DNA from 2 places in the Stutzerimonas tianxiuensis genome. Region 1 is predicted to be linked to the other one. Evidence: predicted binding sites of a transcription regulator. Region 1 holds the regulator's gene; the other holds the start of a gene.

Region 1 (15,177 bases):
TGGGCGGCAATCGGATGGTTGGCGTTTTCGCCACACGTGCGACACACAGGCCCAACGGCATTGGGCAGTCGGTGGTAAAGCTCGACCGAATCGAGCCAGGACGCCTGCATCTATCAGGTATCGATCTGCTCGACGGGACGCCGGTACTGGACATAAAGCCTTACGTCCCCTACGCCGACGTGGTCAGCGATGCCCGTAACGGCCTGGCCGAGGACGCGCCCAGTCTCATCGCCGTGCACTGGACCGAATCCAGCCTGCAGCAAGCGCAGGGCGAAGCGGCAAGACTGGGCGAACCTCTGCAAGCCCTGATCGAGCAATGCCTGGCGCAAGACCCGAGACCGGCCTACCAGACCCCGGCTCCAGAACGCCGTTACGGTACCCGCCTGTGGGACGTTGAAGTTCGCTGGCATTACCCCGACCCGTCGAGCATAACTGTATTGGAAGTGACACGAGCGGCCAGCTAGGCTGAGCTGAACGCGCGGAAAACCGCTCAGGAACGCCCTGCGTAGCGGCTCGAGCAGTTGCCTCTCCAGCCCGGCGCACACGACAGGTGACCGTCATGCCCACATTCGTCGGTATCTACATTTACCCCGACGTCGAGGTGCTCGACTTTACCGGGCCCTACGAGGTGTTCAGTACCGCGACGCGATTGGCGTTGCGCAACGGTCAGCCACCGCCCTTCTCGACCTCGACCATCGCTGCACGCAAGGGCCTGGTTCGCGCCAGGGCCGGGCTGGTGGTGCAACCCAACTACAACTTTGCCAACCATCCGCCCATCGATCTGCTAATCATTCCGGGCGGCGTGGTTACGAGCGAACTGGAAAACCCCGAGGTGGTGCGATGGATCGAGAAAGCCGCCGCGCAAGCCGGCCTCACCGCCTCGGTATGCACCGGCGCCTTCATGCTGGCAAAAGCCAACGTGCTGTACGCGCACAAGGTGACCACGCACTGGGAAGACGTCAGCGAGCTGAAAGCAATGTTTCCGTTGCTGAAGGTGGTCGAAGGCTGTCGCTGGGTGGACACCGGCCGCTACGTGACCTCGGCCGGCATCTCTGCCGGTATCGACATGAGCCTGCATCTGGTCGAGCGAATCGCTGGCCGAGAGCTGGCCGAAGCCACCGCCCGGCAGATGGATTTCGATTGGCGTAAAAACAACTGACCCACAGCGACGCCACATCGTCCACGGGTCTTTACACTACTTGGGCGACGGCGTAAGCAGCAGCCGCTGGGTGCCGTAGACCTTGTCCAGATTCTCGGATTTGAACGGGAAGCTCATATAGCCGCCCTTCAACCAGGCCTCGATGCCGTCTGCGTAGTGGGGGCTGGCCGGGTTGCCGGACTGACCCGTACTGTTGAGGCCGATCATGGGCTCGTCACGGCCGAAGTCGACAATGATCCGCATTGCCGGAATCAGCCAGGTATCGAAATTGTCGCCCCAGCGGTAGGCCGATACGTTCAATGTGCTGTGATCACCACCAGCCGGGGCCGGGCCACGGTCCAGATAGCCGCTGATCGCGTTGATGCCGGCGCGCTGGCTGGTCGACATGTAGGGCGCCAGTTGCGTAGTGCCGGTCTTCCAGGTGTAGGTATGCAGCTGCCCCCATTGCCATGCATTCCGGTCAGTACCAAGGGCAGCTTCCATGCGAACGACCGAAGCGGCAAGCGAACGCGCCAGAATGGCAGGCTTGTCTTCTTTGCCCGGTGTACCGATGTCGTCCCAGAAAGGGCTGTCGTCGCGGCTGAGCAGATGATCTGCCTGCGCCGAATAGGAGGCGTTTGCGGTTTCGACCAGCGCCTTCCATGCAGCACTGCTGTCTGGCCCTAGCTCGTCGAGAAAAGTCTGGCGCGCCGTTTCCATCAGGAACGCTTCATACAGCGCGGCGTCCGCCGAGCCGGCGGCCAGCCTGCCATCGAAGCGCAAAAGTGTCGAAAGCGCCTCACGTGCCCGGCGCCGATCCGGCTCGCCCAGTGCGTCGATGGAGGCTTTCAGCGGCTCTGCCATTCCCGGTGCCTGCAGCATGGTCTGCAGCTTGGCAGCAAAGGTCGTGGTCTGATCGTATTGCATCGCGATCACGCTGCGAGTGTCCTGCTTGCCTTGCCCAAGCAGAGCGGCCATGCGCTCGGCACGATCCGGGTAGTACCAGGAATTGGAAAGCTGCATGCCGTAGCCCTTGGGTACTGTGCGCTGATTGGCAGTACCCAGCCAGCCCTGCACCGGGTCCTGGTCGTAGGGATGCAACATCGGATCAGCATAACCATCCCAGTCATAACGCCCTTCCCAACCGGGCGACGGGACCAGGCCCAAGCCCTCGCGACGGTTGGGATAGCGCCCGGTGACCTGCCAGCCGGTACTTTGCTGGTCAGCAAACACAATGTTCAGCGCCATTGCACGGATGTCACGAGTCGCCTCGAACGCCTGATCAACGGATTGCGCACGGGTCAGGTCGAAAAATGCGTCCAGCGACTGATCCGCTTCGAACTGGTTGGTTTTCAGGGCCAGCCCGTAGCCACTGCTCAACTGCAGCGGCTGCAACGGGTGTTTGCGCTCGCCTAGAGCGCTGTTGAGCAGCGGGCCGTTGCGTGTCTCGTAGATCGTTTCACGAACTGGGCGTGCGCCCTTGATAAAGAAGGTCTCGTTTCGCTCGCGCGCCGGCACCCACTTGCCATCGGCCAGATAGAGCAAGCGGCCGCCCTCGCGCCGCACCTGTTCAAGAAACAGATCTTGGGTATCGCCCATGACCATGGTCATGCCCCAACCCAGCTTGCCGTTGAAACCGGCGACCACGGCCGGCACGCCGGCAATCGTCACGCCTGCAGCCTGGAATTTCGGCGAGCGAATCTGCACGAAGTTCCAATACGACGGCATCGACAGCGGCAGGTGAGTGTCGTTGGCCAGGATCGGTTTGCCGCTGCGCGTATTGCTGCCGGAAACGGCCCAGTTATTCGAAGCGGCAACGCCCAGCATGTTGAGCGATGCCACTTGAGTGGCAGCGCTATCGAGCGCTGCAAGCCCAGCGATAGCGCCACTGAGCTTCAAGCCTTTGAGCTTGTCGACTTCCTCGAATGGCAACGCCTCATCCGGATAGGTGGGCAGCAGCCAGGCGACCTTATCCGCACCGACTTTCTGCGCCATGACCAGCGATGCGATTTCTTCCTGAAGATTAACCGCCAGGCCGAAGTTCAACAGACAGAACACCAGCGCCGAATCTTCAGCCTTCCAGTATTCGGGGGTATAGCCCGTGGCGGCCAGATCCATCGGCAACTTGTCGCGATGGCGGAACAAGTAGGCGTTAACGCCCCTGGCATACACCTCGAAGAAGCGTTTCATCCGAGGCGAGCTGTCCCGGTACAGCCCCGCTGCGCTCTGCCGAAGATTCACGGCACGCATGAAGCGGTCTACTTCAAGTACGCCAGGACCGGCCATTTCAGCCAGGCGCCCTTCGGCCATAAGCCGCATGCTGACCATCTGGCTCAGGCGGTCGGTGGCATGCACATAACCCAACCCGAACAGCGCGTCGTGAAAGTTCGCCGTTTCGATCAACGGCATTCCCAACGTATTGCGACGGATGCTCACACTCTTGTCCAGACCGGTAATCGCCTGGACGCCACTAGCAGGCGGCAAGCTGTCGCTATAGCGACTGTCCAGATAGGCCTGGCAGCCGCTGAGGGCTCCACCTACAAGTGCGGCGCCCAAGAACAGGCGAACCAGAGAAAACGGCAGACGCAATGGCATCAACGGCTCCTTGCAGGCAGGGCAGTACGAGTATGAAAAGGATGTGATCAGCCGTCGCGGTCAGGCGGCTTGGTGATTCTTCGGCAGTGCTTCATCGAGCAACCAGCGGGCGGAGCGGCGCGCCTCGGCCTTGTGCTGCAGTTCGAGCGCGCTGAAGCGGGCTTCATGATGGCGACGCTCGGAGCGATCCAGCGCTTTCCAGGCGTCATGCGTCGGCACCTGCGCGGTCTCAGCGAAGAGCACCTGGAAAACCTGGCAGCGCGGATCCTGGCCTAGCGTGGAGTCGTAGTTGTCCAGCAGCACCTTGATCCGGATCGCGCCTTCGATCAACGGCACCTGCTCGTCAAGCAAGCTACCGGCCAGTACGCGCAGATCCGCCGCAAGCGCTGCATGCTGCTGCGCCTGCATTTCCGCCAGCTGCTGCTCCCTACGCCACACCTTGCGCCATAGATGCAGGGCGTATCCCGCCAGGGCCACGATCAGCAGCAGGCCAGCTATGAGCAACAGTGTGTTGATGGGAGTCATGCGCGGATCAGGCTCCGTGGCACTTCTTGAACTTCTTTTCGCTACCGCAGGGGCAAGGATCGTTCCGACCAACATCCTTCAGCGGATTGCGCACCGGGTCGTGGCTGTGATTGCAATGCGGGCCGTGAACATGACCATGATCGTGGTGTGCGTGGTCGTGGTCGTGGTCGTGATTGCAATCGGGACCGTGCACGTGGGTTTCGTGGTTCATCGGTACTACTACTCCGGGATAAAGTTGCCAGGGATTATCTCGCCATTGGTGGAGATGTGCACGCGCCGCCCGAGCATCAGGCCCGTTTTCAACTCACCATCCAGACGATAGGCAATGGGACGGTCCGGTTTTTCCAGCAAGCGAACAATGTATTTCATGTGCCGCCAGAGATTGGTATGGATCGGCACCTCGTAATACTCGAAGCCGTTTCCAGCCACAGTTGTCCAGCCACTGGACTCACCGCTCGCCAGCTCGATGTCGTTGAGGTGCACTTTATAGACCAGGCCGCGAACAGGAAGGCTTTGTTCGTTGGGATTGTCGATGCGAAAGCGCAGCATGAACTCCTGCTCGAGCAGCCTGGCCTTGATGATTTCAACGTTTTTGAGTTGAACGCGAGGATCCCGGAAATCACTGCTGAACCAAGTTGAACAGCCTGCAAGGCCGGCCAGCAGACTCAACAACATCACCGTTCTGGATATTCTTCTTATAGGTGCGTGGCAAAGCATTCCGGTACTCCAAAGGACGGCCAAGTGTAGCAAGCAGCGGATCGCCCGCAATGGGTGTTGGACGAAAATAGCAGCGATACGCTACGTCTTTACTACCGTTCTTTTTGAGTCCGCCAGCCCATCGCGCCAGTTCAGCCTGCGCACACTCGCTCGCCAAGGCAGCACGCACATCCTTGTACTCAACCCACCAGCGCGCGTGCCAGTACCGTACGTACCTTGACGATCCCTTCAGCCAGCGCGGCCTCGATATCGGCCATGGTGATTATCCCACTGGCCTTTCCAGCAGCAGGATTAACGACCAGTGCCAGACAGGCATATGGAAGCTCCAGCTCACGCGCCAATACTGCTTCCGGCATACCGGTCATCCCGACGATATCGCAACCATCGCGCTCCATCCTGGCGATTTCGGCAACCGTTTCTAGCCGCGGCCCCTGAGTGCAGCCATACACGCCATGGCTGCTGAACAGATAACTCTCAGCTGCCAGACCGCCTATCAGGCGCTGACGCAGGCGTTCGTTATAGGGATAGCTGAAATCGACATGGGTGACATGCTCGATGTCGCCCTCGAAGAATGTGTGCTCACGGCCATAGGTGTAATCGATGAGCTGGTGAGGCACACAGAGATGGCCGGCACCCATGGCTGGATGAATGCCACCAACAGCGTTCACTGCGATGATCGACTCTGCGCCCGCGCGTTTCAGAGCCCACAGATTGGCGCGGTAGTTCACCTGATGTGGCGGAACCCGGTGAGGGTGCCCGTGCCGGGCGAGAAATAGCACTTCATGACCGGCATAGTCGCCACGCAGAATATCGGCCGACGGCGGACCGTACGGCGTCTCGGCGGGAACAGCTTCACGCAGGGTCAGCCCCGGCAGCTCTGTAAGCCCGGTGCCGCCAATAATGGCATGGACAGTCATCTATGTTCCTTGGTCAAGCAATCAGCTCAGCGGCTCTGAGCGCAGCAATGGAGGCCTGCCAGCGTGGGTCCTGTTTATACTCCGACGAGTCGGCCGCGCGGCTGCGCATCTTGCCTAAGACCGCGGATGGCCGCACTCCAAGCCGCTGCAGCGCCGACAGCGCCAACTCCGCGGCGCCTCGATCGTTGCATACCAGCCCCATGTCGCAACCCGCTGACAGCGCTGCTTCTATCCGGCTCGCGGCATCACCGGCCACATGCGCCCCGGCCATCGACAGGTCATCACTGAAGATCACGCCGCGAAAACCCAACTCGCCGCGCAGGACATCCTGTAACCAGCGCCGAGAAAACCCAGCGGGCCTGTCGTCGACCTGCGGATAGATCACATGGGCTGGCATTACAGCGTCAAGCTTGTCCGCCAACCTGTAGAACGGAACAAGATCCTGACCGCGAAGCTCATCCAGTCCGCGTTCGTCGACCGGTATCGCCACATGGGAATCTGCCTCGGCCCAGCCATGACCGGGGAAGTGCTTACCAGTGGCGGCCATTCCGGCACTGTGCATGCCGTTGATGAAAGCATCTGCAAGCTCACTGGCGCGTAGCGGATCTCCCTCGAAAGCACGCGAGCCCACCACCGCGCTGCGCTGATAATCAAGGTCCAGCACAGGCGCGAAACTGAAATCGAGTCCAACGGCGAGCACCTCGGTCGCCATGATCCAGCCACAGGCTTCTGCCAATTCAACGGCATTGGCATGCGAGGCAAACTCTCGCATCGCCGGTAGCCGGACGAAATCACGCCGCAGCCGCTGGACACGCCCGCCCTCCTGATCGACCGCGAGCAAGAGGTCAGGCCGCACCGCTCGAATGGCGCGGCAAAGGGCCTCGACCTGACGCGGATTTTCGATGTTGCGGGCAAATAAAATTAGCCCACCGACTTCCGGCTGGCGTAATAACTGGCGATCCTCGGCAGTGAGCCAGGTACCAGCGACGTCCAGCATCAAAGAGCCTTGCATGTTAGTCAGCGAATCCTTAATTGATCGTTGCGCTCGACCATTCCGGACATGCCGCTTCGCCGATGTGCACGGCACAACCAGCGGGCACACGAGGAAACAGATCGAGCAGGTCGGCATTGCGCATTCTGATACAGCCATGCGAACGCGGTATGCCCATTGGCTCAGAGTCAGGCGTGCCATGCAGATAGATATAGCGACGGAAGGTATCCACCGAGCCCATCCGGTTATAGCCAGGCTCGCAGCCGCTTAGCCAGAGAATTCGGGTCAGAATCCAGTCACGGCCAGGAAACTGGTCATGCATGTCGGCATTCCAAACCTCGCCGGTCCAGCGTCGTCCACGCAACACGGCGCCCAAAGGCAGGCCCTCACCAATCCGCGCACGCACCCGGTGGCGACCCCGGGGCGTACAGCCAGAGCCATTACGCTCGCCTGCCCCATTAAGCGCAGTCGAAACTGGCAACCGGAGCCGCAGGCGGGAACCGGTAAAACCGTAAAGCATCTGGTCAGCGATCGAGACGTGAAGAAAATCGAGGTCAGTCATGGGCGGCTAGCTTAGCTGATCGCGCCCCGAGGATGCACCCTAGCCCTTAGCTGGCATAGCCAGCGCGTTACGCCGGGCAATCGGATGGGCCTGAGCCAGCCCAGGATCAGCCACACCGGAATCGGCCCGCATGCCGGCCGCGAGGAACGGCACCATCATGCGCATGACCTGCTCGATTGACGTCCTGGCGCCAAAGTCGTTCTCGGCAATGGCCCGTAGAGCCTTGATGCCGGACATGCTGAATGCCGCAGCGCCAAGCATGAAGTGCACACGCCAGAACAACTCAATGGGTGGGATCGACGGAGCGGCCTCGTGGACTCGATGCATATAGCGGCGGAACACCTTGCCGTACATGTCTTCCAGGTAACGACGCAGATGGCCCTGGCTCTGACTGAACGAAAGCCCCAGCAGGCGCATAAAAATGGACAGATCGTCGCCACTGCGTGGCGTCACCGCCAGTGCCTGCTCAACTAGAATCTCAAGCAACTCCTCGAGACTTTCTTTTCTGTCGGACTGGGCCTCACGCCTGTCGAGCTCACGTTCGAGGCTCAAGCAGAACGGACCCAGAAAACGCGAGAAAACCGCTTGAATAAGAGCTTTTTTCGAGCCGAAGTGATAATTCACCGCGGCCAGGTTGACGCCGGCTTTGCTGGTGATCAGACGCAGCGACGTCTCGGCGAACCCCTTCTCAGCGAATAGCTGCTCCGCCGCATCCAGAATACGCTCGACTGTTTCAGACTGCGCCATGCTTCTCCCCCGACAAACATCTGTTTGAAACTTACGTTTCAACCTACCCCAAGTCAACCAACATAGCGCCAAATAACTCTGGCGACCGGTTCAAAGCGCATTCAAAGATAGCCTGCGGCTGCTTCAAACAACGATTGCCAAGCATCCAGCACTGTATATAATCCCAGTCACTGTATAAAAGAACAGAGGCCCTTTGATGATCAAGCTGACCCCACGCCAGTCGGAAATTCTCGCCTTCATCAAGCGCTGCCTTGAGGACAACGGCTATCCGCCGACGCGTGCCGAGATCGCTCAAGAGCTGGGTTTCAAGTCGCCCAATGCCGCAGAGGAGCACCTCAAGGCCTTGGCTCGCAAAGGAGCCATTGAGATGACGCCCGGCGCCTCCCGCGGGATACGTATTCCAGGGTTCGAACCGGCTACTGAGGAAAATGGACTTCCAGTAATCGGCCGGGTGGCCGCCGGGGCGCCAATTCTCGCACAGCAGCATGTCGAAGAATCTTGCCAGATCAATCCTTCATTTTTTCAGCCGAAGGCTGATTACCTGCTGCGTGTACACGGTATGAGCATGAAGGATGTCGGCATCTTCGATGGTGATCTGTTGGCGGTCCATACCACGCGTGAAGCGCGTAACGGACAGATTGTCGTGGCCAGAATCGAGGACGAAGTAACCGTTAAGCGTTTCAAGCGCGAAGGCAGCAAGGTCTGGCTGCTCGCTGAAAACCCCGAGTTTGCGCCTATTGAAGTTGATCTCGAGCAGCAAGAGCTTGTTATCGAAGGTTTGAGCGTCGGCGTAATACGCCGCTAAGGAGAGGTTCATGCAGTACCATCCCCAACCCACCGCAGGCAAACCACCGCAGCTTTCCTTGTTCGAAGGGCTGATCGCGCATCGCCTGACGCCCTTCGGCGAGGTAGCGCGCGCCCCGCAGCCCGCGGATGACTGCCTTAGCGAAATGACCCTTACCGGTAGCGGGGATCACTGCCGCCAGTTGCTGGCTCCAATGCTGCGCGAGCTCAGTGAGGCGGCTGATACGCGCTGGCTCACACTGATTGCTCCACCGGTATCACTTTCACAGAATTGGCTGCGAGAAAACGGCCTGAATCGTGACCGTATCCTGTTGCTGCAGGCGCGTGAAAGTCAGACTGCGCTTGAGCTGGCGTGCAAGGCATTGGTGTCAGGCTGCAGCCACACGGTGATTACCTGGTTCCCACGCCTCGACAAGGCGTCCCGGCTGAAACTTCGGGTGGCGGCCGCTCAGGGTAATGCGCAAAGTTTGAACATACGTCTGGGTAGCTGATACGTCCCAGCCATTCGGCATAAGGATGTGCCGAAGCCCGCCCGCAGCCGTAAAGCAGTCCAAGCATTCCACCTCTCAATGCAATACCCGCGAGCCCTCTTCCTCCCGCTCGAAATCACCCTCTGACACCCGCCCCGCCATTTGCACGCCAATGTTGAACATTGCCTTGGCGATTTCGACGTGCTGCCCCTGCAGGAACGCCTTGGCATCGTCAGAAAAATCCAGCGTGACCAGTACGCCTTCGTCCTCGGCGCGACGCAGCACAATGCTGCCGTCGGGTAGCTCGACGATTTCCAGAAAAGACGTTGGCATGATCATGCTCCCGTTCAAACGGCGCATTGTAACAGCCACCCGGCCTGCGGGCAGCTTTTGGGTTTCGCTGCCGAGACACATTGCTGAATTTTCAGACACTCTCGCCCAGACAGAAAGCAGATGCGCAGCAACGCGGCCAGCCGTTAGGATGGCGGTCTACCGTGGACCGGACCGCTGGATGACCATCAAAACCTTGCTATTGACGGCCCTGGCCATGCTTGCATTCGCTGGCAACTCACTGCTTTGTCGCGCGGCACTTCGCGACAGCCAGATCGATCCGGCCAGTTTTACTGCACTGCGTTTATTTGCCGGAGCAGTGGTGTTGTGGCTTTTGCTGTGCCTGAGAAGACGATCTTCGTCGACCTCCGGTAGCTGGCGAGGCGCCTTGGCACTCTTCGCCTATGCAGCCTCCTTTTCCTATGCCTACCTCAACCTTGACGCAGGCGCCGGCGCGCTGCTGCTGTTCGGGGCTGTGCAGTTGAGCATGATCGCCTGGGGGATGCTTCACGGTGAGCGATTGCATTGGGGGCAGAGTGCCGGAATGCTTATGGCAGGCGCTGGCCTACTCACGCTTCTGCTGCCTGGCACGAGTACACCGCCGCTATCGGCTTCTCTGCTGATGGTGCTGGCGGGCGCTGCGTGGGGCGCCTATTCGATATTAGGCAAAGGTACGCCTGATGCACTGGCTGCTACTGCGGGTAACTTCGTTCGGACCCTGCCAATTGCCATCCTGTTATGCCTGCTGGCGCTGAACAGCCTGAAATGGGACAGCACAGGAGTGATCTATGCGCTGCTGTCTGGCGGCTTGACCTCCGGCATCGGCTACGCCATCTGGTACGCAGCGCTCCCGGGCCTGGCGGCCATCCAGGCGGCCACCGTACAGCTGAGCGTGCCACTTCTAACAGCCCTGGCGGGAAGCCTGTTGCTAGGGGAGCCCTTGACCGGAAAGTTGCTGGTCGCCGGCTTTGCGATTCTAGGCGGCATTGCTCTAGTCCTAAGGTTCAAGCAGCGCACCTGATGCAACGGCGGCCCCCTGCCGTTGCGCGCTTATTCGCTTACCACTCGGTCAGTGACTCGCGAAAGCGTAAGGCCAGCTCTTTCAAGCTGCGCCGCCAAGCCTCCAGCTCTTCCCGTGCCAACGCCGGCACCTGTTCATCGACACTGACTGCCTCGATCAACGGCATGGTGGGATCGGTCTTGGCTTTGGCTGGCGTACGAGGCGGCTCGAAGAGTACCGAGTAAGCTTTCAGCAGCTTTGCTAACCAGGTTTCGGAATGCTCGGCCAGCTCAATTAGCTCAGCCAGCTCCGGGCTTGATGAAGCGCCTTGCACTGAGGGCACCAGCAACAGCTCCGGACGCGGCGCACTGGCTTCGGGCAGGCGATAGTAGCCGGCGATCTCATGACACAGGCCCAACAACGCGCCGTACAGTTGAAAAAGGCTAGCCTCGCGCTCGGCCTGAATCAGACCTGGCGCATTCATCGCGCCTTTCTCTTCAGCCCGCCGCCAGTTTTCGAGGGCCAGTCCGGCGAAGTAGATTTTCTGATTGGTGCGGGTGTACAGCTCATGAGCCATGGCGACGGTCTCCCGAGAGTTGAAACGCAATGAGTCGAAGCCCGCAGGAAGACGGCTTCGACTCGCGGCTGTCAGTTACTTGCCGGTGCTCTTGTCTTCTACCTTCCACTTGCCGCCATCAAAGAATGCCTTCCAGCCGGTCGGCTTTCCATTGACCTCGGTTTGAACGTATTGCTCCTTGGTCTTGCGGCTGAAGCGGATCACGGCCGCGCGCCCTTCCGAATCCTTCTGAGGCGCACTCAGCAGAAAGTGATACTTAGGGTCGATCTCATCCTTGTGGGGGAGCAGCTCCAGCACCAGGGGTGCACGGGTCTCACGGTTCTTGGGGAACTGGCTGGCGGCCAGGAACAAACCGGAGGCGCCGTCACGCAACACATAGGTGTCGTCGACCTTTTCACATTTAAGCTCAGGCATCTTCACGGCATCCATCTTCGGTGGAGCCGCCTCACCGCTTCTGAGCAATTTACGCGTGTTCTTGCAGTCGGCATTGGTGCAGCCGAAGAACTTGCCGAAGCGGCCCGTCTTGAGCTGCATTTCACTACCGCACTTGTCGCATTCCAGGCTCGGCCCCTCATAGCCCTTGATGCGGTACTGACCCTCTTCGATTTCGTAACCGGTGCAGTCGGGGTTGTTGCCACAGATATGCAGCTTGTGGGTTTCGTCGAGCAGATAGGCATCCATCGCCGTGCTGCAGATCGGGCAACGATGTTTGCCCAACAGCACTCGGGATTCGGACTCACCTTCGTCATCAGCGGCAATCTCATCGCCAGGGATGAGGTTGACCGTGGACTTGCAGCGCTCTTTTGGTGGCAGGCTGTAGCCGGAGCAACCTAGGAAGACGCCGGTGGACGCGGTGCGGATCATCATCGGCCGACCGCAAACCTTGCACGGAATGTCGGTCAGCGTAGGCTGATTGGCACGCATGCCGTTCTCGCTGGCCTCGGCCACCTCGAGCTTTTTCTTGAAATCTCCGTAGAACTCGTCGAGTACGTGCTTCCACTCGCGCTCGCCCTGAGCAACGTCGTCGAGGTTTTCCTCCATGCCGGCGGTAAAACCGTAGTCCATCAGATTATTGAAGCTTTCTGACAGGCGTTCGGTAACGATGTCGCCCATCTTCTCGGAGTAGAAGCGGCGGTTGTGCAGCGAGACGTAGCCACGATCCTGGATCGTCGAGATGATCGCCGCATAGGTCGATGGACGGCCGATGCCTCGCTTTTCCATCTCCTTGACCAGGCTCGCTTCCGAATAGCGCGCCGGGGGCTTGGTGAAGTGCTGGCTCGGATCAAGCTTGATCAGCTTCATCCCATCGCCCTTGTTCATCTCCGGCAGCACGTCGTCTTCGCCGCTCTTGCTTTGCTGCGGCATGACCTTGGTGTAACCGTCGAATTTGAGAATGCGGCCCTTGGCGCGCAGCTCGAAATTGCCGGCAGTGACCGTCACGCTCGTCGACAGATACTGTGCAGGCGGCATCTGGCACGCCACGAATTGACGCCAGATAAGGTCATAGAGGCGTTCGGCGTCTCGTTCCATTCCCGTCAGCTGCGCCGGGCGCAGATTGACGTCCGACGGACGAATCGCCTCGTGAGCCTCCTGGGCGCCCTCCTTGCTGGAGTAGAAGTTGGCCTTTTCAGGCAGATACTTGCCGCCAAACTCGTCTTCGATGAACCCCCGAACCATCGTCAGCGCATCTGCCGACAGATTGGTCGAGTCGGTACGCATGTAGGTGATGTAGCCAGCCTCGTAGAGACGCTGCGCCATCATCATGGTTTTCTTCACACCGAACCCTAAACGGTTGCTCGCCGCCTGCTGCAACGTCGAGGTGATGAACGGCGCAGACGGCTTGCTGCTGGTCGGCTTGTCCTCACGCTTGGTGACGCTGTAGCTGGAATCCTTGAGCTGCTCGAGCGCCGCCATGGCATGCGCTTCGTTGAGGGGTTTAAAGGCTTCGCCGTTCTCGCGAGAGACTTCGAAGCGAACCTTGGCATTGCCGCTCGTACCAAGGTCGGCGTGTACTTCCCAATATTCTTCCGGAACGAATGCCCGGATCTCGCGCTCACGCTCCACCACCAGCTTCACAGCAACCGATTGAACACGGCCAGCGGAGAGCCCTCGGGCGATCTTGGACCAGAGCAGCGGTGAGACCATGTAACCCACGACTCGGTCGAGGAACCGTCGTGCTTGCTGCGCATTGACACGATTGATGTCGAGGTCGCCCGGCTTGGAGAACGCCTCTTGAATCGCCTTCTTGGTGATCTCGTTGAACACCACGCGCTTGTAGCGGCCATCATCGCCACCTATGGATTCGCGCAGATGCCAGGCGATGGCCTCCCCCTCTCTGTCCAAGTCGGTCGCGAGATAGATGGTATCGGCTTCCTTGGCCAGGCGACGAAGCTCATCGATGACCTTCTCTTTGCCGGGCAGGATTTCGTACTTCGCCTTCCAGCCGTGCTCGGGATCGATGCCCATGCGGGTAAACAGCTGACGCTTGGCCTTCTCCTTCGGCGAAAGCGCTGGAGCTTCGGCCGCTGCAGCCTTGCCGCGCTTGACCGGCTCCTTGTTGGCAGAGCCGCTGGTGGGAAGGTCGCGGATGTGGCCGATACTCGACTTCACCACGTATTGGTTGCCCAAATACTTGTTGATTGTCTTGGCCTTGGCCGGTGATTCCACGATGACCAGCGATTTACCCATGGAGAGGAGAGTTCCTGAATCGAGAGGTGAACTGAGATTGTTGAACCGGCAGCAGCCCGACGTCGAAACGTCACCTGGCTTGCCAGCCTAGAAGCGAAGCAGCGTAACCAGCCTGCGAGAGCAATCATTTGCTCCGGAAAACGTCCGCACCCATGGCCTAAATCCATTGGCAGCCTGGCTGCCCGGCTGGGTCTTATCGTCCTAAACCGAGGGAGAATGGTCTTCACCCGGTCTGAAAGCACCGCTATATATAGTGGCGATAGAGCTGAGGTCAAGCGCAGGGGTTAAGCCAGCTCGTGCATACAGTGCCTAAAAACGAGTGGGCTCGGCTTCGATCAGGGCAAAACGGGGAAGCGTTTCGCCGTCGACCTCTACCGTCTCGGTAAACATCGAGAGCGGACGAACCCACAGCCCGAAATCGCCGTATAGCGCCTGATAGAAGACCACTGACTCTTCCGTTTCGGAATGCCGAGCAACTGCGTATACGCGATACTCGGGGCCTTTGTAATGACGGTAACGGCCTGGCGTGACTTGCATCTCGACTGCCTCTGAAAAAAACACTCATCAAAAATGAAAACCGGGGCACAGAGCCCCGGTTCCAGTACCGCCAAATAGCTTAGACGCGTTCGAACACCGTGGTGATGCCCTGACCGAGGCCGATGCACATTGTGGACACGCCAAGCGTACCGCTGTTCTGCTTCATCACGTTCAACAGAGTGCCGGAAATACGCGCACCTGAGCAACCGAACGGGTGACCCAAGGCAATGGCTCCACCGTGAAGGTTGACCTTCTGCTCCATCTTGTCGAGTAGCTTGAGGTCCTTCAGAACTGGCAATGCCTGGGCGGCAAAGGCTTCGTTGAGCTCGACGAAGTCGATGTCGTCCATCGTCAGACCAGCACGCTTGAGCGCTTTCTGAGTCGCCGGCACCGGACCGTAGCCCATGATTGCCGGGTCGACGCCGGCCAGCGCCATCGAGCGAATCACCGCCATCGGCTGGATACCAAGATCCTGAGCACGCTGCGCCGACATGACGATCATGCAGGAAGCACCGTCAGTGATCTGCGATGAGGTACCTGCAGTCACGGTGCCGCCCTTCGGGTTGAAAGCAGGCTTCA
Region 2 (15,177 bases), on a different contig from region 1:
GTCCGAGAAGCAGCGCTGCGCTCGGGAATGGATGGCTACTTTCCGGGTCTGGATCTGGCAACGTCGCCGTTGGGCATCTTCGGCAAGGCTGTGCCCAAGCCGGACGAGCGCACGCTTGTCGAGGGGGAGCGAGTTGAGATCTATCGACCACTGATCGCCGACCCGAAAGAAGTTCGCAAGCAGCGTGCGGCGAAGGCTACACAGAACAAGGCCGGCGAATCAGGTGAAGCGGTCACATAGGAAGTGGCATTAACGAGAAAAGCCCGGCGTGACGGGCTTTTCTGGTGTTCGGTTAACGCTTAGTTTGTGTCCAGGCTGCCTGGAGTAGGCACTGGAACGGGCTCCGCCGCATCTACGTCGCGCTGGATCTGTTCAAGCAGAGAGCCAGGAGCGGTGGCCTCTGGTTCGGTGCTAACAGGGTCATCGGTGCTTGCCGGTAGATCAGTCCCCAGAATGGCTTCGTCACGGCTCACGCCGGGCTTGAAGTCGCCTGCAAGACCAGCGAGCTGGTCGTTAGCATTGAATACAAGGCTGACGCGCTCCTGCTGACGTTCTCTGCCGCCAGGCTGGATGCTGTACAGATAGTCCCAGCGGTTAGCGTGGAACGTGTCGGTGATCAGCGGGTTGCCCATGATAAACCGCACTTGTGATCGGGTCATTCCGGGGCGCAACTGGTCTATCATGTCCTGAGTCACGACATTGCCCTGTTGAATGTCGACCTTGTAAACCCCGGGGAATGAACAACCGGCGAGTGCGAACAGGCCCACTAGCGTGAGGCTGGACAGCATGAGCTTGGTGTTTTGCATCGGTAGGTGACTTCCACTATCTTGGCTGGGCAAAGCCCGGATCATACCCGTATTGAAGGAGGCTGCGAAACAGCAGCAGCGAGAAAGCCCACCATGGTTGAAAATAGCGAACTACGCAAAGCTGGCCTCAAAGTAACCCTGCCACGGGTCAAGATCCTGCAAATGCTGGATACCACTGATCGTCGCCATATGAGCGCAGAGGACGTCTACAAGGCATTGATGGAGGCCGGCGAGGATGTCGGTCTGGCAACTGTTTACCGCGTGCTGACCCAGTTCGAGGCAGCCGGTCTTGTGGTTCGGCATAATTTCGATGGCGGCCATGCCGTGTTCGAGCTGGCTGACGGTGGCCATCATGACCACATGGTGTGCGTCGACAGCGGCGATGTGATCGAGTTTTTTGATCCGGAGATCGAGAAGCTGCAGAAGGAGATCGTCAAGCGCCATGGCTACGACCTGGTGGATCACAACTTGGTGCTGTACGTCCGCAAGAAGCCTGAGTGATCGGAGTTGATCTGGTTCGAATGTGAGCCCCGGATAATCTTGCTATATGACAAAACCCCGCCGATTGGCGGGGTTTTGTTTTGAAGGTGCGATTCATCCGGCTGCTGCCGCCTCAGTGCGTTGGGGATGTGCCCATGACCATGAGTCGGATGAGGCGCGTTTTATTGCAAGCCAGCCCAGTGCAGTCCGGTACGTGGAATGGTGTGTGCTCTCCAGCTGGCGCCGCGGCAAGATGATCCGTGGGTCGTCGTTGCTTGCTTTTTTAGGATGTTTGAGCTGTGCCGATCATCTGGCGGGCGTGGGCCAGTGCTTGCTCGGTGAGGTCAAGCCCACCCAACATGCGGGCAATTTCCTCGACCCGTTCACTGCCATCCAGTGCGGCGACAGCGGTGTGGGTTTCTTGGGCGCCGCGCGCCTTGTGTACGAACAGGTGATGGTGACCCTGTGCCGCAACTTGTGGCAGGTGGGTCACGGTCAGTACTTGGCCCCGCTCGCCGAGGCGGCGCAGCAATTGGCCGACCACTTCTGCGGTCGGCCCGCCGATACCGACGTCCACTTCGTCGAACACCAGGGTCGGAATGCGTGATGTCTGCGCTGTGATCACCTGAATCGCAAGACTGATGCGCGACAGCTCACCGCCCGAGGCAACCTTTGCCAGTGGACGCAGTGGCTGGCCTGGGTTGGCGCTTACCAGAAACTCTACCTGTTCCAGTCCGTGTGGCATCAGGTCTCCTTCTGCTGCGGGCTTCAACACGGCGCTAAACTTGCCGCCTGGCATACCCAGACGTTGAATTTCCGTTTCGACGGCTTGCGCCAAGGATTCTGCCGCCAGCTGGCGCGAAGCGCTCAGCTGTTCGGCTTTTTCTCGATAATGTCGCTCGTAGGCGGCAAGCTCTTCGCCGAGTTGCTCCAGCGCAGTGTCGTCGGCGTTAAGGCTTTCCAGTTCTTCGAAGAGGCGTTGCTGCAAGCTCGGTAACTCTGACGGCTGAACGCGGTGTTTGCGCGCCAGGGTATAGATGCTGTCGAGGCGTTCTTCCAGTGCCTGCTGCCTTTGTGGGTCGGAATCGAAGTGATCGAGAAAGCGATTGAGTTCGCCGATCGCTTCTTCAACCTGTATCTGCGCACTGGACAGCAGATTGACGGCCTCGCCAAGCGCGCCGGGCTGGTTCTGAAAGCCAGTCAGGCGCTGCAGGCTCGAGGTCAGCGCTGACAGTACGTTGCCGGCGTCGCTCTCGCTACACAGCTCGATCACCTGGCGACAGGCGCCGAGCAGGTGTTCTGCGTTGGAGAGGTTCTTGTGCTCCTGCTCCAGCTGGTCCAATTCGTCGTCGCCGAGAGCCAATGTCTCAAGCTCCTCGAGTTGGTAGCTGAGCAGCTGGTGGCGGGCGCGCTGTTCATCACTGCTGCTGCTAAGTCGCTCCAGGGTCTGCCGGGTTTGCCGCCAGCGCTGGGCGGCCAGCTGCACCTGGCGGGCAAGATCTTGATTGCCGCTGTACTCATCGAGCAACCGCCGGTGCGTATCGAGCTTTAGCAGTGACTGGTGTTCGTGCTGGCTGTGGATATCGATCAGTAGCTCGCCAAGCGCCTTGAGGTCACCTTGCGGGCAGGGCGTTCCGTTGATATAGCCGCGCGAACGACCTTCAGCAGTGATCACTCGCCGAAGGATGCATGGGCCATCATTTTCCAGATCGCGCTCGGCCAGCCAGGCTCGTGCATCTGGGATGTCGTCCAAGTCGAAGCTCGCAAGAATATCCGCCTTGTCCGCGCCGATGCGCACCACGCTGCTGTCGGCTCGATCGCCAAGAGTGAGACCTAGCGCATCGAGCATTATCGACTTGCCTGCGCCGGTCTCGCCGCTGATCACGCTCATGCCGCGTTTGAGCTCAAGATCGAGATGCTCGACGATTGCGTAATTGTGAACGGAAAGATGGACCAGCATGGCAGGACTCCTGCGTAGGTGACTGGGTATTTATACAGTGCTTCTGCGTGGCTCATCAAGCTGCTCCGCGTGAGTGGTATGTAAACAAATGCGGTCGGTTAGGCACCGAATGGGCTGTTCGAAAGGGGCTGGGTGTTTCTTTGATGTGGATACGCCCTTGAAGCAGAATTTTGTTGCCCCCATATAGCGGCACAAGCGCGGGTCGACGCCCGCTGACGTATCGATGAGGAGGACCGCATGGCCGACGAGCAGAACCTGGACAACCAGACCCCTGATGAAAACGAGACCGCGCAAGCCGAGGTGACCGAGGATCTGGCTGCACGGGTGCAGTCCCTCGAAGAGCAATTGGCCGCGGCGCAGGATCAGTCCCTGCGAGTGGCAGCTGAGTTGCAGAACATCCGTCGTCGTGCCGAACAGGATGTTGAGAAAGCGCACAAGTTTGCGCTGGAAAAATTCGCCGGCGATCTGCTGGGCGTCGCTGACAGTCTGGAGCGCGGGCTCGAGCTGTCGAATCCAGATGATGAAGCAGTCAAGCCGATGCGCGAAGGTGTCGAGCTGACGTTCAAGTTGTTGCTCGACACTCTGGCGCGCCATCAGTTGGTGCAGATTGACCCACAGGGCGAGCCCTTCAATCCCGAGCATCACCAGGCCATGGCCATGGAAGAAAGCACCCATGCCGAGCCAGGCAGCGTGCTCAAGGTGTTCCAGAAGGGCTATCTGCTCAACGGACGTCTGTTGCGTCCGGCGATGGTCGTTGTCAGCAAGGCGCCGGCAGAAACCCCGCCTTCGATTGATGAGCAGGCTTGAATTTTTGCGGCTGACCCCCATCTGGTAGCCAAGCGTTTTTGTATTACCCGCAGCCGGTAAACAGGCGCGGATCAATCAAAGTTCGGAGAGAAGCACATGGGCAAGATTATCGGTATCGACCTGGGAACGACCAACTCCTGCGTCTCCATTCTGGAAAACGGCAAGGCCAAGGTGATCGAGAACGCCGAAGGCGGTCGCACCACCCCCTCGATCATTGCGTACGCCAATGACGGTGAAATCCTGGTTGGTCAATCGGCCAAGCGTCAGGCTGTTACCAACCCGCACAACACGCTGTACGCCGTGAAGCGACTGATCGGTCGTCGTTTCGATGAAGACGTCGTGCAGAAAGACATCCAGATGGTTCCGTACAAGATCGTCAAAGCGGACAACAGTGACGCCTGGGTAGAGGTGAGCGGCCAGAAAATGGCACCGCCGCAGATCTCTGCCGAGATCCTGAAGAAAATGAAGAAGACTGCCGAAGACTATCTCGGCGAGCCGGTTACCGAAGCGGTGATCACCGTCCCGGCGTACTTCAATGACAGCCAGCGTCAGGCTACAAAGGACGCCGGGCGCATTGCGGGTCTGGATGTTAAGCGCATTATCAACGAGCCGACTGCTGCCGCGCTGGCCTATGGCATGGACAAGGCCAAGGGCGATCACACAGTCATCGTATATGACCTGGGTGGCGGTACCTTCGACGTGTCGGTGATCGAAATCGCCGAGGTTGACGGCGAGCATCAGTTTGAAGTGTTGGCCACCAACGGTGACACCTTCCTTGGTGGTGAAGACTTCGACATCCGCTTGATCGACTACCTCGTCGACGAGTTCAAGAAAGAAAGCGGCATGAACCTCAAGGGTGATCCGCTGGCCATGCAGCGTCTGAAGGAAGCTGCTGAAAAGGCCAAGATCGAGCTGTCTTCCAGTCAGCAGACCGACGTCAACCTGCCTTACATCACGGCAGATTCGACCGGGCCGAAGCACCTGAACGTGAAAATCTCTCGCGCCAAGCTCGAAGCGCTGGTCGAGGATCTGGTTCAGCGCACCATCGAGCCGTGCCGCATGGCGATGAAAGACGCCGGGATCGACGTCTCCAAGATCGACGACGTGATTCTGGTCGGTGGTCAGACCCGCATGCCGCTGGTGCAGCAGAAGGTTGCCGAGTTCTTCGGCAAGGAAGCCCGCAAGGACGTCAACCCCGACGAAGCCGTGGCCATGGGTGCAGCCATTCAGGGTGCAGTGCTGGCTGGCGACGTCAAGGACGTGCTGTTGCTCGACGTTTCCCCGCTGACCCTGGGTATCGAAACCATGGGTGGCGTGATGACTGCGCTGATCGAGAAGAACACCACCATCCCGACCAAGAAGTCGCAGGTGTTCTCGACTGCCGATGACAACCAGGGCGCCGTGACCATCCATGTACTGCAGGGTGAGCGCAAACAGGCTTCGCAGAACAAGTCCCTGGGTCGTTTCGATCTGGCTGATATTCCGCCCGCTCCGCGTGGTGTGCCGCAGATCGAAGTGACCTTCGACATCGATGCCAACGGCATCCTGCACGTGTCGGCGAAAGACAAGGCCACCGGCAAGCACCAGTCCATCGTGATCAAGGCCAACTCGGGTCTTTCCGAGGAGGAAATCGAGCAGATGGTGCGTGACGCCGAAGCCAACGCCGAGGAAGACCGCAAGTTTGAAGAGCTGGTGACTGTCCGCAACCAGGGCGATCAGCTGGTGCATGCAACTCGCAAGATGTTGACCGAGGCTGGCGACAAGGCCACCGAAGAAGACAAGGCCAACATCGAAAAAGCCATCGGCGAGCTGGAAGTGGCCATCAAGGGCGACGACAAGGCCGAGATCGAAGCCAAGATCGCAGCAGTCTCGCAGGCTTCCACTCCGCTGGCGCAGAAGATGTATGCCGAGCAGCCTCAGGGCGGCGAAGGCGAGCAGGCTGGCGACAATGCTCAGTCAGGTGACGACGTGGTTGACGCTGAGTTCGAAGAGGTCAAGGACAACAAGTAAGCCGCGGCTTATGACCTCCATGAGAGGGGTGAGGGCAGAGTCCGTTCAGGCTGCTGCCTTTTGCTCCAGCCCGATGCGGTGATGCCGCGACGGGGCTGATCGCCGCGCGGGGGCTTGCTCCCGCGTCGGCGTGTCTGGAGGGTACGAATTTGAAGGTTCAGGAAACTTATGGCCAAACGTGACTATTACGAAGTGCTGGGTGTCGAGCGCGGCGCCAGCGAGGCGGAGCTGAAAAAGGCTTATCGTCGCCTCGCAATGAAGCATCATCCGGACCGTAATCCCGGAGACAAAGCCGCTGAAGACGCATTCAAGGAAGCCAACGAGGCTTACGAAGTGCTTTCCGATGCGAGCAAGCGTCAGGCCTACGACCAGTACGGTCATGCCGGCGTCGATCCCCAGATGGGAGCTGGCGCGGGTGCGGCTTACGGCAACGCCAATTTCTCCGACATCTTTGGCGATGTGTTCAGCGATTTCTTTGCTGGCGGTCGCGGCAGCTCGCGTGGCGGCGCTCAGCGCGGCAGCGATCTGCGCTACACCCTTGAGCTGGATCTGGAAGAGGCTGTGCGGGGCACCACGGTCACCATCCGGGTGCCCACCTTGGCTGAATGCAAGACCTGCGACGGTTCTGGCGCCAAGAAGGGCACCAGTCCAGTGACCTGTACCACCTGTGGTGGCATCGGTCAGGTGCGCATGCAGCAGGGCTTCTTCTCGGTTCAGCAGACCTGCCCGCGCTGTCATGGCAGCGGCAAGATGATTTCCGATCCTTGCGGTAGCTGCCATGGGCAAGGTCGGGTCGAGGAGCAGAAGACACTTTCGGTCAAGGTGCCGCCGGGTGTCGATACAGGTGACCGGATTCGTTTGACGGGTGAAGGCGAGGCGGGCGCTCAGGGCGGTCCGGCTGGTGACCTTTACGTAGTGGTCAACGTACGTGAGCACCCGATCTTCCAGCGTGACGGCAAGCACCTGTTTTGCGAGGTGCCGATCAGTTTTGCCGATGCGGCGCTGGGCGGCGAGTTGGAAGTGCCAACCCTCGACGGGCGGGTGAAGTTGAAGATCCCGGAAGGTACTCAGACTGGCAAGCAGTTCCGTTTGCGCGGCAAGGGGGTTGCTCCTGTGCGTGGCGGTGCGGCTGGCGATCTGTTGTGCCGGGTCGCGGTGGAGACACCGGTCAACCTGGGCAAGCGCCAGCGCGAGCTACTCGACGAGTTCCGCAAGACCTTACAGAGCGACAGTTCGCATTCGCCAAAGGCCAGTGGCTGGTTTGAAGGCGTGAAGCGATTTTTTGGCGATCTTTAATCCAGCGGCGAGCTGCAGGCGGCAGCCTTCCTGAAGGCGCTCTTGCAGCTTGAGGCTTGCAGCTTGGAGCTGTTTTTATGCGACGTATTGCAGTAACGGGCGCCGCCGGGCGTATGGGCAAGACACTGGTCGAAGCCGTTCAGCAAACTGCCGGTGCTGCGGGTTTGACCGCCGCCATTGATCGGCCTGATAGCACTCTGGTCGGTGCCGATGCGGGTGAACTGGCGGCAATCGGGCGGCTCGGTGTGCCGCTGATTGGTGAGGTAGCGAAGGTCGTCGACGAGTTCGATGTGCTGATCGATTTCACTCATCCTTCGGTCACGCTGAAAAATCTCGAAGTGTGCCGGCGCGCCGGTAAGGCGATGGTGATCGGTACGACCGGTTTCTCGGTTGCAGAGAAAGAGAAGTTGGCAGCGGCCGCGCAGGATATCCCCATCGTATTTGCGGCGAACTTCAGTGTCGGCGTCAATTTGTGTCTGAAGTTGCTTGATACGGCTGCGCGGGTGCTGGGTGACGAGGTCGATATCGAGATCATCGAGGCGCATCACCGCCACAAGGTGGACGCGCCGTCGGGCACTGCGTTGCGCATGGGTGAGGTCGTCGCGCAGGCGCTTGGTCGCGATCTGCAGGAGGTTGCGGTTTATGGCCGCGAAGGGCAGACGGGCGCCCGTGCGCGGGAGACGATCGGCTTTGCCACCGTGCGTGCCGGCGACGTTGTGGGAGATCACACCGTTCTGTTCGCAGCCGAGGGCGAGCGGGTCGAGATCACCCATAAGGCGTCCAGTCGGATGACTTTCGCCAAAGGCGCGGTGCGCGCTGCGATGTGGTTGGAGCAGCAGCCAGCGGGGCTGTATGACATGCAGGATGTGCTCGGGCTACGCTGAGGAAGCTCCTCGCTCGGCGTTTTGGCTGATTGCGGCTGGACCTGAAAGGGCGGTTTCTGTAAGCTTCCCGTTTTAGTGTGTCCACTAAAAGTTGCGCAGAATGAATCAAATAAAAAGCGGGATGACCTTCACACGTCATCCCGCTTTTTTACAATCTGCGCTTGCTTCAGCCTTGATCTTTGGGAGGTCTCTTGACTAAGCCAGCCATTCTCGCCCTTGCCGATGGCAGTATTTTTCGCGGCGAATCTATCGGCGCCGACGGCCAGACTATCGGTGAGGTGGTGTTCAATACCGCCATGACCGGCTATCAGGAAATCCTCACCGATCCTTCCTATGCCAAGCAAATCGTCACCTTGACCTATCCGCACGTTGGCAATACCGGTACCACCCCAGAAGACGCCGAGTCCTGGAAGGTTTGGGCTGCCGGGCTGGTGATTCGCGACTTGCCGCTGGTCTCGAGCAACTGGCGGGACAAGCAGCCGCTGCCGGATTACCTCAAGGCCAATGGCACCGTCGCCATTGCAGGCATCGATACCCGCCGTCTGACCCGCATCCTTCGCGAGAAAGGCGCTCAGGATGGTTGCATCCTGGCAGGTGACGATGCGACTGAAGAAAAGGCGCTGGAGTTGGCTCGCAGCTTCCCCGGTCTCAAGGGCATGGACCTGGCCAAAGAGGTCAGCGTCAAGGAGCGCTACGAGTGGCGCTCGAGCGTTTGGTGTCTGAGTGATGACGGTCATGCTGAGGTACCTGCCAGTGAGCTGCCGTACCATGTGGCCGCCTTCGACTACGGCGTGAAGTACAACATTCTGCGCATGCTGGTCGCGCGTGGTTGCCGGGTCACTGTGTTGCCGGCTCAGACGCCTGCCAGCGAAGCCCTGGCGCTGAACCCGGACGGTATCTTCCTGGCCAACGGCCCCGGTGATCCCGAGCCTTGCGACTACGCGATCAAGGCAATCCAGGAAGTGCTCGAAACCGACATTCCGGTGTTCGGTATCTGCCTCGGCCATCAATTGTTGGCGTTGGCCTCTGGTGCCAAGACCATGAAGATGCCCAACGGCCACCACGGTGCGAACCACCCGGTTCAGGATCTGAAGACGGGAGTGGTGATGATCACCAGTCAGAACCATGGTTTTGCCGTAGACGAAGCCAGCCTGCCTAGCAATGTGCGCGCCACGCACAAGTCGCTGTTCGACGGCACGCTGCAAGGTATTGAGCGCACTGACAAGGTTGCCTTCAGCTTCCAGGGCCACCCTGAGGCTAGCCCAGGCCCGCATGATGTCGCGCCGTTGTTTGATCGCTTCATCGACGCCATGGCCAAGCGCCGCTAAGTTCGCCGAGCACAGAATTCGAGAGAGACCATGCCAAAACGTACAGACATCAAAAGCATTCTGATCCTCGGCGCTGGCCCGATCGTCATCGGCCAGGCGTGCGAGTTCGATTACTCCGGAGCGCAGGCGTGCAAAGCACTGCGCGAAGAGGGGTTCCGCGTCATCCTGGTCAACTCCAACCCCGCGACCATCATGACCGACCCGTCCATGGCTGATGCCACTTACATCGAGCCAATCAAGTGGGCCACCGTCGCCAAGATCATCGAGAAGGAGCGCCCCGATGCGCTACTGCCGACGATGGGTGGTCAGACCGCCCTGAACTGTGCGCTGGACCTGGAAAAGCACGGCATCCTGGAGAAGTTTGGCGTCGAGATGATTGGCGCCAACGCCGACACCATCGACAAAGCTGAAGATCGCTCGCGCTTCGACAAGGCTATGAAGAATATCGGCCTTGCATGCCCGGTCTCCGGTATCGCGCACAACATGGACGAAGCCTATGGCGTGCTCGATAAGGTCGGATTTCCTTGCATCATCCGTCCCTCGTTCACTATGGGCGGCACCGGTGGCGGTATCGCCTACAACCGTGAAGAGTTCGAGGAGATCTGCGCTCGTGGCCTAGACTTGTCGCCGACCAGCGAGCTGCTGATCGATGAGTCGCTGATCGGCTGGAAGGAATACGAGATGGAGGTGGTCCGCGATAAGAAGGACAACTGCATCATCGTCTGTGCCATCGAAAACTTCGATCCGATGGGGGTCCACACCGGCGACTCCATTACCGTCGCGCCAGCGCAAACTCTGACCGATAAGGAATATCAGATTCTGCGTAACGCCTCGCTGGCGGTGTTGCGCGAGATCGGCGTTGAAACCGGCGGTTCCAACGTGCAGTTTGGCATTTGCCCCAACACCGGCCGTATGGTCGTGATCGAGATGAACCCGCGAGTTTCGCGTTCGTCAGCTCTGGCGTCCAAAGCCACTGGCTTCCCCATTGCCAAGATCGCTGCAAAGCTTGCGGTGGGCTACACGCTCGACGAGTTGCAGAACGACATCACCGGTGGCCGCACCCCTGCGTCCTTCGAGCCGGCGATCGATTACGTCGTGACCAAGATCCCGCGTTTCGCTTTCGAGAAATTCCCCAAAGCTGATGCTCGCTTGACCACCCAGATGAAGTCGGTCGGTGAGGTCATGGCCATCGGGCGCACTTTCCAGGAATCTGTACAGAAAGCGCTGCGCGGCCTGGAAGTCGGTGTGTCCGGCTTTGATCCGAAGCTCGATCTGACTGACCCCGAGAGCGAAAGCACCCTCAAGCGTGAGCTGACCGTGCCGGGCGCTGATCGTATTTGGTACGTGGCCGATGCTTTCCGCGCTGGCAAGACGGTCGCCGAAGTGTTCGACCTCACGCGCATCGATGAGTGGTTCTTGGTGCAGATCGAGGATCTGATCAAGGAGGAGGAGCAAATCAAGACTATGGGCCTGTCCAGCATCGATCGCGATGTCATGTACAAGCTCAAGCGCAAAGGCTTCTCCGACGCGCGCCTGGCCAAGTTGCTTGGCGTAACCGAAAAGAACCTGCGAGCTCACCGGCACAAGCTTAAAGTGCTGCCGGTCTATAAGCGCGTCGACACCTGCGCCGCCGAGTTCGCCACTGACACTGCCTACATGTACTCGACTTACGAGGAAGAGTGCGAGGCGAATCCGTCCAGCCGCGAGAAGATCATGATTCTCGGCGGCGGCCCGAACCGTATCGGCCAAGGCATCGAATTCGATTACTGCTGCGTTCATGCGGCACTGGCAATGCGCGACGATGGTTATGAAACCATCATGGTCAACTGCAACCCTGAGACTGTCTCCACTGACTACGACACATCGGATCGTCTGTACTTCGAGCCGGTAACCTTGGAAGACGTGCTGGAAATCGTCCGTGTCGAGCAGCCCAAGGGCGTTATCGTGCAGTACGGCGGCCAGACTCCGCTGAAGCTGGCTCGTGCGCTGGAAGAGGCGGGTGTGCCTATCATCGGAACCAGCCCTGATTCTATTGACCGCGCTGAAGACCGTGAGCGCTTCCAGCAGATGGTCGAGCGCCTGAACCTGCGCCAGCCGCCAAACGCGACCGCCCGCAGCGAAGAAGAGGCACTTGCCGCCTCGAAAGTGATCGGTTATCCGCTGGTGGTGCGTCCGTCTTATGTACTGGGCGGTCGGGCGATGGAAATTGTTTACCAGGAAGAAGAGCTCAAGCGCTACATGCGCGAAGCGGTGAAAGTGTCGAATGACAGCCCAGTGCTGCTCGATCACTTCCTCAACTGCGCCATCGAGGTCGATATCGACGCGGTGTGTGACGGCGAGCACGTGGTAATCGGCGCCATCATGCAGCACATCGAACAGGCCGGCGTGCATTCCGGTGACTCGGCCTGCTCACTGCCGCCTTATTCATTGCCGGCGCACATCCAGAACGAAATCCGAGACCAGGTCAAGAAGATGGCGCTGGAGTTGGGTGTGGTCGGTCTGATGAACGTACAGATGGCCGTGCAGGGCGAGGACATCTTCGTCATTGAGGTCAATCCGCGTGCGTCGCGTACAGTGCCTTTCGTATCGAAGTGCATCGGCGTCTCGCTAGCGATGATTGCGGCACGTGTCATGGCGGGTAAAACGCTGGCTGAGGTCGGGCTGACCGAAGAAATAATTCCAGATTTCTACAGTGTTAAAGAAGCGGTTTTCCCCTTCGCCAAGTTCCCGGGTGTCGACCCGATCCTCGGCCCGGAAATGAAATCGACCGGTGAGGTGATGGGGGTCGGCGACAGCTTCGCCGAAGCCTTTGCCAAGGCTCAGCTCGGCGCTAGCGAGATTCTGCCGAACAGTGGCTGTGCGTTCATCAGTGTGCGCGATGACGACAAGCCACACGTAGCCCAGGTGGCGCGTGATCTGATCGAGCTTGGTTTCGAAGTGGTCGGTACGGCTGGCACGGCAAAGATCATCGAGGCTGCTGGGCTGCCGGTGCGTCGGGTGAACAAGGTAACCGAGGGTCGCCCGCACGTTGTCGACATGATCAAGAATGACGAGGTCACGCTGATCATCAATACTACCGAGGGGCGTCAGTCCATCGCCGACTCTTTCTCAATCCGTCGTAACGCTCTGCAGCACAAGATCTGCTGCACCACCACCCTGGCTGGTGGGCAGGCGATCTGTGAGGCGCTGAAGTTCGGTCCCGAGAAGACCGTACGTCGCTTGCAGGATCTCCATGCAGGAATCAAGGCATGACTAAATACCCAATGACTGTCCAGGGCGCGCGCGCCTTGGAAGAAGAGCTGCACCATCTCACCAAAGTCCTTCGCCCCAAGCTCAGTCATGACATCGGCGTGGCGCGTGAGCTGGGGGATCTCAAGGAAAACGCCGAGTATCACGCCGCTCGCGAACAGCAGGGCATGGTCGAGGCGCGGATTCGTGATATCGAAGGGCGTCTTCAGAATGCTCAAGTCATCGATGTCAGCAGCATTCCGCACACTGGCAAAGTGATCTTTGGGACCACCGTTGAGATTGCCAATGTCGAGACTGATGAGCGCGTCACTTATCAGATCGTTGGTGAGGACGAAGCGGAGATCAAGCTCGGCAAGATCTCCGTGGGCTCCCCAATTGCGCGCGCCCTGATCGGCAAGGTCGAAGGTGACGTCGCTGTGGTGAAAACGCCGGGAGGGCTGGTCGAGTTCGAGATCGTCGAGGTTCGCCATCTCTGAGATTCGACCGATGCGCGCAGGCGTGATTAGTTGGCAGCTGGCCCAGACATTCTGGGTCGGCGGGTTATGGCTGCTGCAGTTTGTAATGCTGCCGGCGTTGGCCAAGATCGGCTTGGCGCCGTTGCTGATCGAAGAGGTCGCCGGCAGTCTGCGGCCTTTGCTGGTGGGCTTCGCTGCGTTCTGTGTGTTGCTTCAGGCGGCGGTGCTGATCCAGCTCTGCGGGCTTCGTAGTCTTTGGCGCGATCTGCGAGGTCAGCTGTTACTGGCAGTGCTGCTCCTGGCCGGAAGTCATTTTTCGGCGCGGGCGGGCATTATCGAATCATCGTACTGGTTGGTATTCAGTTACTTGGCGATGGGTTTGTGCGGGTTAATCCTGGTGCTGCAAGTCGCTCCCGGTCGGGAGCGATAGCAGAAGACGGCGGCTGAAAAGTGGATCAGCTCTGGAAGCGATGCACGTTAGAGAGCTGCTTGTTCACTTTGGGGTTCTTGCGATAGATCAGTGCCATCTTGCCGATAGACTGAACCAGTTCGCAGCCGCCAATTTTGCATAATTCATCAGTTAGCGCGCGCCGATCGTCACGCTCGGTGATCCGCAGCTGCACCTTGATCAATTCGTGATCGTTCAGGGCTCGCTCCAGCTCGGCTTGTACGCCTTCGGTCAAGCCGTTCTCCGATACGATCAATACAGGCTTCAGATGATGGCCGATGGATTTGTACTGTTTCTTCTGCTCGTTAGTGAGCGGCATAATTCGACCCTTGCGTCAGAACCCTGGAAAACCCGGCTAGTGTAACTGACACGCTCTGAGCCGCACAGATGAGGTAACAGCTTGGCACGCTCCAAGACCAGCCCGCGTTGGCTGAAAGAACATTTTGATGATCCCTATGTAAAGATGGCGCAGCGGGATGGCTATCGGTCGCGAGCGAGCTACAAGCTTCTCGAGATTCAAGAAAAGGATCGTATTCTCCGGCCAGGCATGACAGTGGTCGATCTCGGGGCTGCACCGGGCGGCTGGTCGCAGGTCACCAGCAGGGTGATCGGTGATCGCGGGAGGCTGATTGCATCCGATATTCTGCCCATGGACAGCATTGCGGACGTTACCTTTGTTCTCGGTGATTTTACTGAGGACGAAGTATTCGCTGAGATCCTTCAGGCCATCGGTGAAACGCAAGTTGACCTTGTGATTTCCGATATGGCCCCCAATATGAGTGGGGTGAAGGTTGCTGACCAGGCGCGAGCGATGTTTCTCTGCGAGCTTGCGCTTGATCTGGCCATGCGAGTTCTGCGCCCCGGTGGGGACTTTCTGATCAAGATTTTCCAGGGGGATGGTTTCGATGCCTACCTGAAGGATGTGCGGCAGAATTTCGATAAGGTGCAGATGCGTAAACCCTTGTCATCAAGGGACCGCTCACGTGAACAGTATCTGCTGGCGCGCGGATACCGGGGCGATGGCAACGCGCTGGAAGCGCTGCGGTCTTAACCGAATGGAGCTGAACCATCCCGTCGAACCCGAGCCTATGATTTACCGGCTAGCATGTTTCATATCGGGTTACAGACCGAGCTGCGCGTTCAGCAACGTTGTGTAGTAAGTTAGGCCGAGAGCGAACCATCGGCCGTCATGCAGGCTCCCGAAAACCCGCCTGCTCTAGAGGGTAGTGAATTGAACGACATGGCAAAGAACCTGATTTTGTGGTTGATCATTGCCGCTGTCCTGGTGACGGTGATGAACAACTTTTCCAGCCCGACAGAGCCGCAAACGCTCAACTATTCGGATTTCATCGAGCAGGTGAAAGAAGGTCAGGTCGAGCGCGTGACCGTCGACGGTTTCGTCATTACCGGCAAGCGCAGTGACGGCGAGACGTTCAAGACGATTCGCCCCGCGA

Evidence for each region. The regulator LexA, encoded in region 1, represses DNA repair genes until DNA is damaged. The targets are predictions, from matches to a motif close to CTGTNTNNNNANACAG.
Region 2: a site for LexA is predicted at 3,269-3,284, ahead of recN (DNA repair protein RecN). Genes of this name have one in related genera too.

Annotation. Positions count from the first base shown of each region.
Region 1 is NZ_JBPVWS010000008.1:188,958-204,134, forward strand. It holds gene tsaA (tRNA (N6-threonylcarbamoyladenosine(37)-N6)-methyltransferase TrmO) at 1-464, shown strand, start outside; gene ACSSNI_RS12475 (DJ-1/PfpI family protein) at 560-1,159, shown strand; gene ACSSNI_RS12480 (penicillin acylase family protein) at 1,196-3,733, opposite strand; gene ACSSNI_RS12485 (DUF2489 domain-containing protein) at 3,794-4,258, opposite strand; gene ACSSNI_RS12490 (SEC-C metal-binding domain-containing protein) at 4,266-4,469, opposite strand; gene ACSSNI_RS12495 (LEA/WHy family protein) at 4,478-4,975, opposite strand; gene ACSSNI_RS12500 (S-methyl-5'-thioinosine phosphorylase) at 5,155-5,892, opposite strand; gene nagZ (beta-N-acetylhexosaminidase) at 5,906-6,904, opposite strand; gene ACSSNI_RS12510 (L,D-transpeptidase) at 6,921-7,445, opposite strand; gene ACSSNI_RS12515 (TetR/AcrR family transcriptional regulator) at 7,485-8,192, opposite strand; gene lexA (transcriptional repressor LexA) at 8,389-8,997, shown strand; gene sulA (SOS-induced cell division inhibitor SulA) at 9,008-9,487, shown strand; gene ACSSNI_RS12530 (hypothetical protein) at 9,563-9,799, opposite strand; gene ACSSNI_RS12535 (DMT family transporter) at 9,978-10,817, shown strand; gene ACSSNI_RS12540 (DUF6586 family protein) at 10,855-11,373, opposite strand; gene topA (type I DNA topoisomerase) at 11,449-14,061, opposite strand; gene ACSSNI_RS12550 (DUF1653 domain-containing protein) at 14,371-14,598, opposite strand; gene fadA (acetyl-CoA C-acyltransferase FadA) at 14,678-15,177, opposite strand, start outside.
Region 2 is NZ_JBPVWS010000023.1:34,993-50,169, forward strand. It holds gene ACSSNI_RS21125 (RnfH family protein) at 1-240, shown strand, start outside; gene ACSSNI_RS21130 (outer membrane protein assembly factor BamE) at 300-806, opposite strand; gene fur (ferric iron uptake transcriptional regulator) at 900-1,307, shown strand; gene recN (DNA repair protein RecN) at 1,570-3,246, opposite strand; gene grpE (nucleotide exchange factor GrpE) at 3,484-4,053, shown strand; gene dnaK (molecular chaperone DnaK) at 4,150-6,063, shown strand; gene dnaJ (molecular chaperone DnaJ) at 6,232-7,359, shown strand; gene dapB (4-hydroxy-tetrahydrodipicolinate reductase) at 7,437-8,243, shown strand; gene carA (glutamine-hydrolyzing carbamoyl-phosphate synthase small subunit) at 8,435-9,571, shown strand; gene carB (carbamoyl-phosphate synthase large subunit) at 9,602-12,823, shown strand; gene greA (transcription elongation factor GreA) at 12,820-13,296, shown strand; gene ACSSNI_RS21180 (DUF4149 domain-containing protein) at 13,307-13,705, shown strand; gene ACSSNI_RS21185 (YhbY family RNA-binding protein) at 13,731-14,042, opposite strand; gene rlmE (23S rRNA (uridine(2552)-2'-O)-methyltransferase RlmE) at 14,124-14,774, shown strand; gene ftsH (ATP-dependent zinc metalloprotease FtsH) at 14,964-15,177, shown strand, end outside.